Regions from separate parts of the Planococcus sp. TJ-307 genome, predicted to be linked through region 2. Evidence: riboswitches for the same ligand, from Rfam matches in the RefSeq annotation. Region 2 holds a riboswitch; each other region holds the start of a gene.
The links. A riboswitch is a leader RNA that binds a small molecule or an ion and turns the genes downstream of it on or off. The one in region 2 is predicted to bind lysine.
Positions count from the first base shown of each region.

Region 1: linked by a shared signal. The riboswitch ahead of AC4EHK_RS10705 (aspartate kinase) and the one ahead of AC4EHK_RS16920 (Na+/H+ antiporter NhaC family protein) in region 2 are both predicted to bind lysine.
Region 3: linked by a shared signal. The riboswitch ahead of dapA (4-hydroxy-tetrahydrodipicolinate synthase) and the one ahead of AC4EHK_RS16920 (Na+/H+ antiporter NhaC family protein) in region 2 are both predicted to bind lysine.

Region 1 covers NZ_JBZDOJ010000002.1:871,696-874,974, forward strand. The annotation lists gene AC4EHK_RS10705 (aspartate kinase) at 75-1,301, opposite strand; lysine riboswitch at 1,442-1,616, opposite strand; gene uvrC (excinuclease ABC subunit UvrC) at 1,654-3,279, opposite strand, start outside.
Region 2 covers NZ_JBZDOJ010000005.1:176,997-180,275, forward strand. The annotation lists gene AC4EHK_RS16910 (sulfite exporter TauE/SafE family protein) at 1-352, shown strand, start outside; gene AC4EHK_RS16915 (bifunctional metallophosphatase/5'-nucleotidase) at 365-1,708, shown strand; lysine riboswitch at 1,780-1,961, shown strand; gene AC4EHK_RS16920 (Na+/H+ antiporter NhaC family protein) at 2,071-3,279, shown strand, end outside.
Region 3 covers NZ_JBZDOJ010000001.1:356,509-359,787, forward strand. The annotation lists gene AC4EHK_RS01725 (STAS domain-containing protein) at 1-449, shown strand, start outside; gene dapA (4-hydroxy-tetrahydrodipicolinate synthase) at 500-1,390, opposite strand; lysine riboswitch at 1,519-1,697, opposite strand; gene AC4EHK_RS01735 (SAM-dependent methyltransferase) at 1,804-2,415, shown strand; gene ypfJ (KPN_02809 family neutral zinc metallopeptidase) at 2,473-3,279, shown strand, end outside.

The DNA of each region.
Region 1 (3,279 bases), on a different contig from region 2:
ATATTGCCATTGAGAATTTGAACGTTTTGTGAATATTTTCACGAACAGTTATTTCAAGAGCAATCGCCTCTGACTTATTTCACTTCTACCTCAGACAATTCATATGCCTCGTGCAACGCATTCGCAGATTTTTTCATATCCACTTCCGGCACAACCACTGAAATTTTGATTTCGGACGTACTGACCATTTTTACAGGGATTTCTTTTCTTCTCAAGATATCAAACATCCGTGCAGCAACCCCTGGATTTGAAACCATTCCAGAGCCGACAATCGATACTTTCGACAAGCCCACTTCAATGGTTACGGATAAAAAGCCAATTTCTTCTTGGGCTTCAGTCAGGACGCGCTGTGTTTCATCCAAGCTTTCCTGGCTAATGGAGAAAGAAACAGATGGTGGAAATTCATCGCTGATGCTTTGAACGATGATATCCACATCAATTTGATTTTCTGCCAGTTTCGTGAAAATATTAGCCAGCGATCCGTTAAACGGTTTTTTATAAGTCACAGTTACACGCGCAATACCTGGTTCAAATGCAACGCCTCTGACGATTAAGTTTTTCTCCACTGTAATCACCTCTTGTATAATTGTGCCAGGCTCATCGGAATAACTTGCTCTGACGGATAATGGTACGTGATTGTTTTTTGCAAACTCAACTGCCCTTGGGTGCAGGACACCCGCTCCAAGATTGGCAAGCTCCAGCATTTCATCATACGAAATTTGTTCCAATTTGCGCGCGCCTGTTACAAAACGCGGATCCGATGTATAGACTCCATCGACGTCGGTATAAATTTCGCATTTCTCTGCCTTTAATGCTGCTGCCAGTGCTACTGCCGTTGTGTCCGATCCTCCGCGACCAAGTGTCGTGATGTTGCCAATTTTATCGACTCCTTGAAAACCGGCGACCACACAAAAATAGCCGCTCTCCAACACGCGCTCAAGCCGTTCTGTATGAATATGTTCAATTCGGGCATTGCGCGGCACAGATTCGGTTTCGATCCCTGCCTGCCAGCCGGTAAAGGACAGCGCTTCATGGCCTAACTTTTTAAAAGCCATTGCCAACAAGGAAATGGTTACTTGCTCACCGGTAGCGAGCAGCATATCCATTTCACGTTTAGGCGGCTCAGAAGAAATTTCTCCGGCCAGACCAAGCAAAGTATCAGTTGTTTTGCCCATTGCTGAAACGACAATCACGACACGCTTGCCTTTTTCTTTTTCGCGGATGGCCCGTTCAGCCACTCCAATGATTTTTTCTGGAGTCGCAACGGACGTCCCTCCAAATTTCATAACGATCGTTTCCATTCTATTCACTCCCACATTTAATATGTGGCCCTCAAAATGGCTGGCAGTAAGGCCATTAAAGCAGCACCACCAGACACAAAAAGAGGCAGCTTACCGCAACCGCGGCAAACTACCTCTTTTATCATGCACGAAAAACGTCCATGTGAGATAGCCCTCCAGAGATTGACTCTGACAGCTCTGCACCTCTTAAGTGCAGAACCAGCATGCGTTTTAGCAGCAACACGCACACTTCGGCGACCGCCCCTTTCAGCATCCATCTCAGATTCTGCAAATCTCCGAATGCTTACTATTGACGTTCGCGCCTCTATCATCACTTTTCCAAGTGATCTAAATATTCTCTTACGATAGCACGTTATGACTCACTTGGCAACGTATCCTCTGCAAAATGCTGTTCGATGGACAACGCCAATGCTTCCGGCATGCCCGCCTGTTTGATTTCTTCTACAGAAGCTTCTTTGATCTTTTTAACCGAGCCGAAATGCTTCAGCAGCTGCTGTTTGCGCTTCGGCCCGACCCCTTCAAGTCCATCAAGTGCCGACTGAATCGAATTTTTGCCGCGCAATTGACGGTGGAACGTGATGACAAATCGGTGAACTTCATCCTGAATGCGCTGCATCAGATAAAATGCTTCACTTGTCCGCTTGAGCGGCACGACTTCAACCGGATTGCCATACAATAATTGCGAAGTTTGGTGCTTGTCATCTTTCGCAAGGCCGGCAATTGGAATGGATAGCCCAAGTTCATCTTCTAAAATCTCCCGCGCCGATGACATCTGTCCTTTTCCTCCGTCAATAACGATAAGGTCCGGCAGCGGCAATCCATCTTTCAATACACGCGAATAGCGGCGGCGAATAACTTCTCGCATGGCCGCATAATCATCGGGTTTTGACCCAGAACGCGTTTTATACTTGCGGTAATCTTTTTTGGAAGGCTTGCCGTCAATAAACGTAATCATCGCAGACACGGCATCTGCTCCCTGAATATGTGAATTATCAAATGCCTCAATGCGCAGCGGCGTCTGGATGTTCATCGCATCGCCAAGTTCCTGGCAGGCGCCAATTGTTCGTTCTTCTTGGCGCTCCAGCAGCTGGAACTTTTCTTTGATGGCAATTTCAGCATTTTTCTTCGCCAGCGCCACCAAATCTTTTTTCTTCCCACGCTGAGGCACGAGAACCCGAACTCCGAGCCATTCTTTCAGCATCTCTGGATCGTCTGCTTCCGGAAGCAGGATTTCGTTGGGTTTGACGTGATTGGGCTTTTCATAAAACTGTCCGAGATACGTCAAAAACTCTTCTTCAGGATCCCGGTATAACGGAAATAGCGAGACGTCGCGCTCAATCAACTTGCCTTGGCGCACAAAAAAGACTTGAACGCACATCCACCCTTTGTCGACAGCGTAGCCAAAAACATCGCGATTGGTAAAATCGTTCATTGCCATTTTCTGCTTTTCCATAACGGTTTCGATCATGGAGATTTGGTCGCGGTATTCTTTTGCCCGCTCAAATTCCAGATTTTCTGCAGCTTCCGACATTTTTGTCACCAATTCGTGTTTGACTTCACGGAATCCGCCATTTAAAAACTTGCTGATGCCATCGATCAATTCCTGGTAAGTCTCTTTCTCAATCGGCTTGACACACGGTGCCAGACATTGGCCTAAATGGTAATACAGGCAAACCCGGTCCGGCATGGTGTGGCATTTCCGCAGGGGATACAGACGGTCCAGCAGTTTTTTTGTTTCAGCTGCCGCATAGGCATTTGGATAAGGACCAAAATACTTCCCTTTGTCCTTTTTAACCTGACGGGTTGTGATCAGCTTTGGATGACGCTCCCCTGTGATTTTGAGGTACGGGTAGCTTTTATCATCTTTCAGCATGATATTGTATTTGGGATCGTATTTTTTGATCAAATTCAATTCGAGTATTAACGCTTCTTTGTCAGAAGATGTAACGATGTACTCAAAATCCTCGATTTCATTAAC
Region 2 (3,279 bases):
CTTGCTGCTGACATTTTTTGTAGGCTTTGCGTCGGGACTTTTTGGCATTGGCGGGGGATCAATTATTGTTCCTGCAATGATTCTTTTATTTTTGTTTCCGCCGCATGTGGCCATTGGCACGTCGATGTTTATGGTTTTTTTGTCGGCACTTGTCAACTCAGCAACCCATATTGCTTTAGGGCATGTACCTTGGATTTATACAATCGCGGTTGTGCCAGGTGCATATCTCGGAGCAAAAATTGGAGCCAAATTAAACAAACGCCTCGATTCAGAAATGTTGGTGGTGATTTTGCGCATTGTGCTTCTGGTACTGGGGCTGCGATCAATTTACGAAGGAATATTCAGTTCTTAAAGAGGTGTTTTCATGAATCATACAATCCATATTTATCATACCAACGATTTGCATAGCCATTTTGCGAATTGGCCGCGCATCAAGTCTTTTTTAGCCGAGCGCAAAAGGTGGCACGAAGAAGAAGGGGATGTCTGTCTGATTTTAGATATTGGTGACCATGCTGACCGGTCGCATCCTTATACCGAAGGCACTGCCGGCAAAGGAAACGTACTCCTGTTAAATGAAGCCGAATACGATGCAGTCACCATCGGCAATAATGAAGGCATCACGCTGTCAAAAGAAGAACTGGATGAGTTGTATGTCCAGGCTGACTTTGAAGTGGTGGTGTCAAATTTATTCGATTTGGACGGCAACCGACCGATTTGGGCGAAGCCTTATCATATTATCCAAGCGAAAAATGGAATGCGCATTGGACTGGTAGGAGCAACTGCTGAGTTTACCCCGTTTTATCGGAAGCTTGGGTGGCAAATTACGGATGCTAAACAATCAATCATTCAAGCAGTGGAGGAAATAAAAGATGAGACAGACTTGATCGTCTGCCTATCGCATCTGGGCATCAAGGAAGATGAGCTTTTAGTGGATCTATGTCCGCAAATCAATATTGTTTTGGGCGCGCATACCCATCACACATTCCATGATGGAAAATGGCAAGGGGATACGCTATTGGGAGCTGCCGGGAAATTCGGGTTTTATATTGGCCATATTACAGTGGAGCAAGCCTTTGAAAAATCCTCTGCCCGGTTAATCGAAACTTCCCGCCTGCAGGAAACGGAAGCAGGATTTGATGAGTTTTTGATTGAAGAAGGAAAAAAACAAATGGGTGAGCTGGTGTTCCACAGTCCCCAATTTTTAAAAGCCGAATGGTTTAAGGACTCAGAACTGGGGACACTTTTCGGTCATGCACTGCTGGAATTTGCTGGAGCTGATTGCGCTCTGTTCAATGCCGGAATCTTCATGGAAGACATGCCTGAAGGGGACTTGACGCGCTATGACTTTCACAAAATGCTTCCTCACCCAATCAATCCATGCATGGTCGAACTAAGCGGTGCGGAGTTAAAAGAAATTTACTTGCAGTCCTTAAACTCGGATTGGCCGCAGCTGGAATTGAAAGGCATGGGATTCCGCGGCGTCGTGTTTGGCAAGATGCTGCATTTGAATATGGAGCTCATCGATCACCGGTTTTACGTGAATGGACAATTAGCGGTGCACGACCAAACGTATCGCTTAGTGACACTGGATATGTTGACGTTTGGCTACTTCTTCCCAAGTCTGAAACGAGCTCCTAAAACATACTTTATGCCCGATTTTTTACGGGATGTTTTCAGCCAGTATTTCCACACCAAAGCGTTGAAGTAGAAGGAATGTTCAGAGTTTACGGGCAGTTGATTTTGTAAAGAGTTTGGGCTATGCTATTAAGGAAATAAATAATGGTGGGTAGAGGCTGCAAGACTGATCAGTAGGATGCGCGAGTTTGACTGCGTTGAACGTATCTGAAAGGAAGTTTTGCCGAAATCCATTTCCTGTAGTCACGGGAAATGGATTGGGGTCATTCTGAAAAAGAATGTCACTGTCATTCAAGCGAAAGTTTGAGTGGAGAGCTACAGGGTTGTTTGACGTTTTAACGCACAGACGAATTGTAGAAGGCTGACTTATCCAACTGGAGAGGTCGGCCTTTTTTTTTCTCATTTTCACCCATCAAAAAATAAGGAGGAGTTTTTATGGAGAACACGATTTTCTCGATTTTGCCGCCGATTATCGCAATTGTCATGGTGCTGTTAACGCGCCGTGTGTTGTTGTCATTGGGCACCGGTATTGTCGCAGCAGCTGTTATTCTGACATGGTTCGCACCAATCGAAGCCTTGCAGGAGCTTGTGGCATCATTTACAATTATTTTTTGGGATGGCGGCTTTAATGCCTACAACGTCTTTATCATTCTTTTTCTTTTATTGCTGGGCGTTATTACAGCATTCGTCAGCCTGTCAGGGGGCAGCCATGCTTTCGCTGAATGGGCTTCGACACGCATCAAGTCACGACGGGGTGCTAAAGTTCTGACAGTGGCCCTGGGAATAGTCATCTTCATCGATGATTATTTCAATGCTTTGACAGTTGGGCAAGTAGCACGCCCAATCACTGACCGCTACAAAGTTTCACGTGCTAAACTTGCTTACTTTATTGATTCGACAGCTGCGCCTGTTTGTGTGGTATCGCCTGTATCAAGCTGGGGTGCTGCCATTATCGGGATCATTGCCACGATCCTGGCTGGCCAGACTTTTGTTGAGTATTCTGCATTGGAAGCTTTCTTATGGATGGCGCCAATGAACTTTTATGTGGTTGCTTCACTGGCCATCGTCTTTTTTGTCGCTGTTCGCGACGTCGACTTTGGTGAAATGAAAAAACACGAAGTGTTGGCAATTTCGAAAGGACAGCTTTTCGATCCGGATAAAACAATTCCAGGTGAAATGAAAGAAGAGTTTCCTTCACATTCACATGGACGTGTTCGAGACTTGCTGCTTCCAATCTTGCTGTTGATCGTTGGAACGGTAGGTGCGATGATTTGGACCGGCTTCCAAAATGCCGGACAAATCTTCGATATCTGGTTAATTTTTGAAAACACCGATGTACCGGCTTCACTGCTTGTAGGTGGTGTTTTAGGTGCACTGACCTCCATTGTTCTTTACGCACTTCAAATCAATAAAAACAAAACAGCCAATGCTGGATGGATTGGCAAAGGCATATGGGCAGGCATCAAATCCATGATGGGTGCTGTAATGATTTTGATTTTTGCTTGGTCGCTGACTTCTTTGATCGGATCATTGGAAACAGGAGCTTACTTGGCAAATGTTGTTTCTGAAGGCAATGTACCAACAGCCGTTTTGCCAGTTCTCTTGTTTGTATTAGCGGGCATTATGGCATTTTCTACCGGAACA
Region 3 (3,279 bases), on a different contig from region 2:
TCCATTCCTTGCTGGACTATGCTGCTTTTTCCTATACACAGGCCTATACAAGTTCGTATCAGCAAAAATTAAAATCGGCCAGAACAGAATTTCTCGAATTGTCGGCACCCGTCGTGCCAGTCAGCGACCAAATCGCCATCTTGCCATTAGTGGGAAGCATTGAAATCGATCGGGCCCGCTACATTTTGGAGAAGACATTGCTGTCTGCCAATCAGTTAAAAATCAATGTGCTGATCGTAGACCTCTCAGGAGTGATACGGGTAGACTCGATGGTTGCTGAGCAAATCATCAAAATTATTCAGTCATTAAAGTTGGTTGGCGTACGTTCAGTTCTAACTGGAATCCGACCTGAAATCGCCAGAACTCTGACAGAAATCGGTGTTGATTTAAAAGATTTGGAAATCGGCGGCAGTTTAAAGCGCGTCCTGAGCCAGATGAAAATTAGTTAACAGAAAAAACGCTGAAGCCTGAGGGGCTTCAGCGTTTTTAAATAGTGAATTTAGTTAGTGACTCCTTCTGAATGAAGATTAGGCAAAGATTTTTGCAATGCTGAAGTTTCTTCTTCAGTGAGGGGAATCATTGGCAAGCGAACGCCGCCTACATGTATACCAGTGATGTTAAGTGCTGCTTTGACTGGGGATGGATTTGGTGCGGCGAACAATGCCTTCATTGTTGGCAGCAAGCGTCTATGGATGGCAGCTGCTGTTTTCACGTCGCCCGTTTTAAAACTCGTAATCATGTCCTGCATATCGTTTCCGATTATGTGTGCAGCAACCGATACGATGCCAGTTCCACCAATAGACAGCATCGGCAATGTTAGGCTGTCATCACCGCTGTAAACAGAAAAATCTGGCGGTGTCTGTTCAATGATTTCTGCAGCTGCGTCCAAGTCGCCACTCGCTTCTTTAACCGAAACGATGTTGTCGATCTTGGACAGGCGAATAATCGTCTCTGGAGACATATTGACGACACTGCGCCCCGGGATGTTATACAGCATGACCGGCAGGCTGGTCGATCGGGCGATTGCCTCAAAATGCTGGAACATGCCTTCCTGCGAAGGTTTGTTGTAATAAGGAGTGACCAGCATAATGCCGTCAACTCCCGCTTCTTCCGCTTGTCTCGTCAATGAAATGGACGCGCGCGTATTGTTGGAGCCCGTTCCGGCAATGACCGGAATCCGTCCAGCAACTGTATTGACGGTGAACTGGAACAACTCCGCTTTTTCATCTGTTGACAAAGTTGGCGATTCACCTGTTGTTCCTGCGACGACCAGACCGTCTGAACCGTTTGCTATCAAATGCTCTATTAGTTTCTGTGTTGCCGGAAAATCGACTTCTCCATATTGATCGAACGGCGTCACCATTGCTGTAATTACTTGGCCAAAATTCATAAAAAACACACCCTTTTCTAATTTTTTTCAAAGCTTAGAGGTGGGGGAGCCAGTCAGGAGGGAACAAAAAAGCAGCAACGAGGGGTCCCGTTGCTGCAGTAGAAACAATGTTTGCCATTCGTTTCTGTGCATCAGATAGCCCTCCATATAGTCTCCTATATGACAGTCCTGCATTTATTAAATGCAGACCCAGCGAACAGAAACATGAGATTTCCGCCACTTCGGCAAATCCCCCTTTCGGCAAACGTCAATGGATCTCATCGTCCTCGTTTTGCGTACTGATGGTTTTTGCGCCTCTATCCTACTCCATAAAAACTGGAGCAAGAAATATTTAATTAGCTGTACTATAACAAATTCCCTTGTCAATTGCAAGATAGAGAACGTAAAATCTTATGAAGAAGGAGTGATCTGGGATGAATGAACAGGCTTATGAACGCCTGCTGAACATTGCGACAGCGGGAAATCAGCAAGGCTTCACGGATTCACTGCACCACAACCGCTATGAGCCAACTTCATACGAGCTGCTGGATGAACTCTTTCAGCATTATACCTTATTGCCCGGAGATCGGCTGGTGGACGTAGGTTGCGGAAAGGGCCGCCTGAACTTTTATATTCATCATCTGTTTGGAGCGGAAAGCACAGGCATTGAAATGAATCCTGCATTTTACGAAGAGGCTTTAAACAATAAAAAGGAATATTTTAAAAAACATAAAGGATCAGAGAATTGTATCCAGTTCTATAACGGCTTGGCGCAAGACTACCCGATTGAAGCGCGCGATAATAAGTTTTATTTTTTTAATCCATTTTCGGTACAACTGTTCATTCCTTTTATTAATAAAGTTTTGCGTTCAGCCGAAGCCGATCCGCGCACGGTAGAGATCATCCTATTTTTTGCTTCTCAAGACTACAGCGACTTTCTTGAAACCAGTACAGCTTTTCAATTGGTGGAGGAAATTTCACTGCCGGGTTCTCATAAGGATCTGCGTGAACGTTTTTTGATTTACCGGCTGCCCGAAATGGATTAGAAGCAGCCCGGTAATGGGTATGCTTAAAGTAAAACAATTGTGAAACGAGGAACCTGTATGAAGTGGAAGGGCAGAACCAGAAGCAGAAATGTTGAAGACAGACGAGGAAAAGGCGGCGCGATGGTTGCAGGCGGGGGCATCGGCGGCATCCTAATTGTGCTGCTAGTGGCTTTTTTAGGTGGTGATCCTGGGGTTATTCTCGACCAAATGAGCGGCTCTGGGACTCCTTCCAGTCAGCCGTATGAAGCAACTGCTGAAGAAGAGGAGCTGGCTGAATTTGTATCGGTCGTCTTGGCAGATACCGAACAAGTCTGGACACAAGTATTTGAAGAAGAAGGCATGGAATATATCGAACCGACACTGGTGATTTACAGCGGAAGCGTTGAGTCTGCATGCGGAACGGCCGGTGCATCTGTTGGCCCCTTTTATTGTCCAGCTGACTACAAACTGTATATTGATTTGAGTTTCTACGATGAACTTCAAAACCAGTTCCAAGCGCCGGGGGATTTTGCTATGGCTTATGTAGTGGCGCATGAAGTTGGCCACCATGTTCAAAATTTGCTTGGCGTCATGGAAGAAGTGCAGCCGCTCCGCAATCAATTAAGTGAAGAAGAGTACAATAAAGTGCAGGTCCGCCTGGAACTTCAAGCTGATTATTTATCGGGTGTCTGGGCGCATCACGCACAGGGCATGGGCTATTTGGAAGAAGGCGACCTGGAAGAAGCGTTGACAGCGGCAAGTGCCGTCGGAGACGACACGATCCAGCAGCGTGCACGCGGTTATGTGGTGCCGGAAAGCTTTACCCACGGCAGTTCAGAACAACGCAAAAATTGGTTTTATAAAGGCTTCGAAGCCGGCAACTTG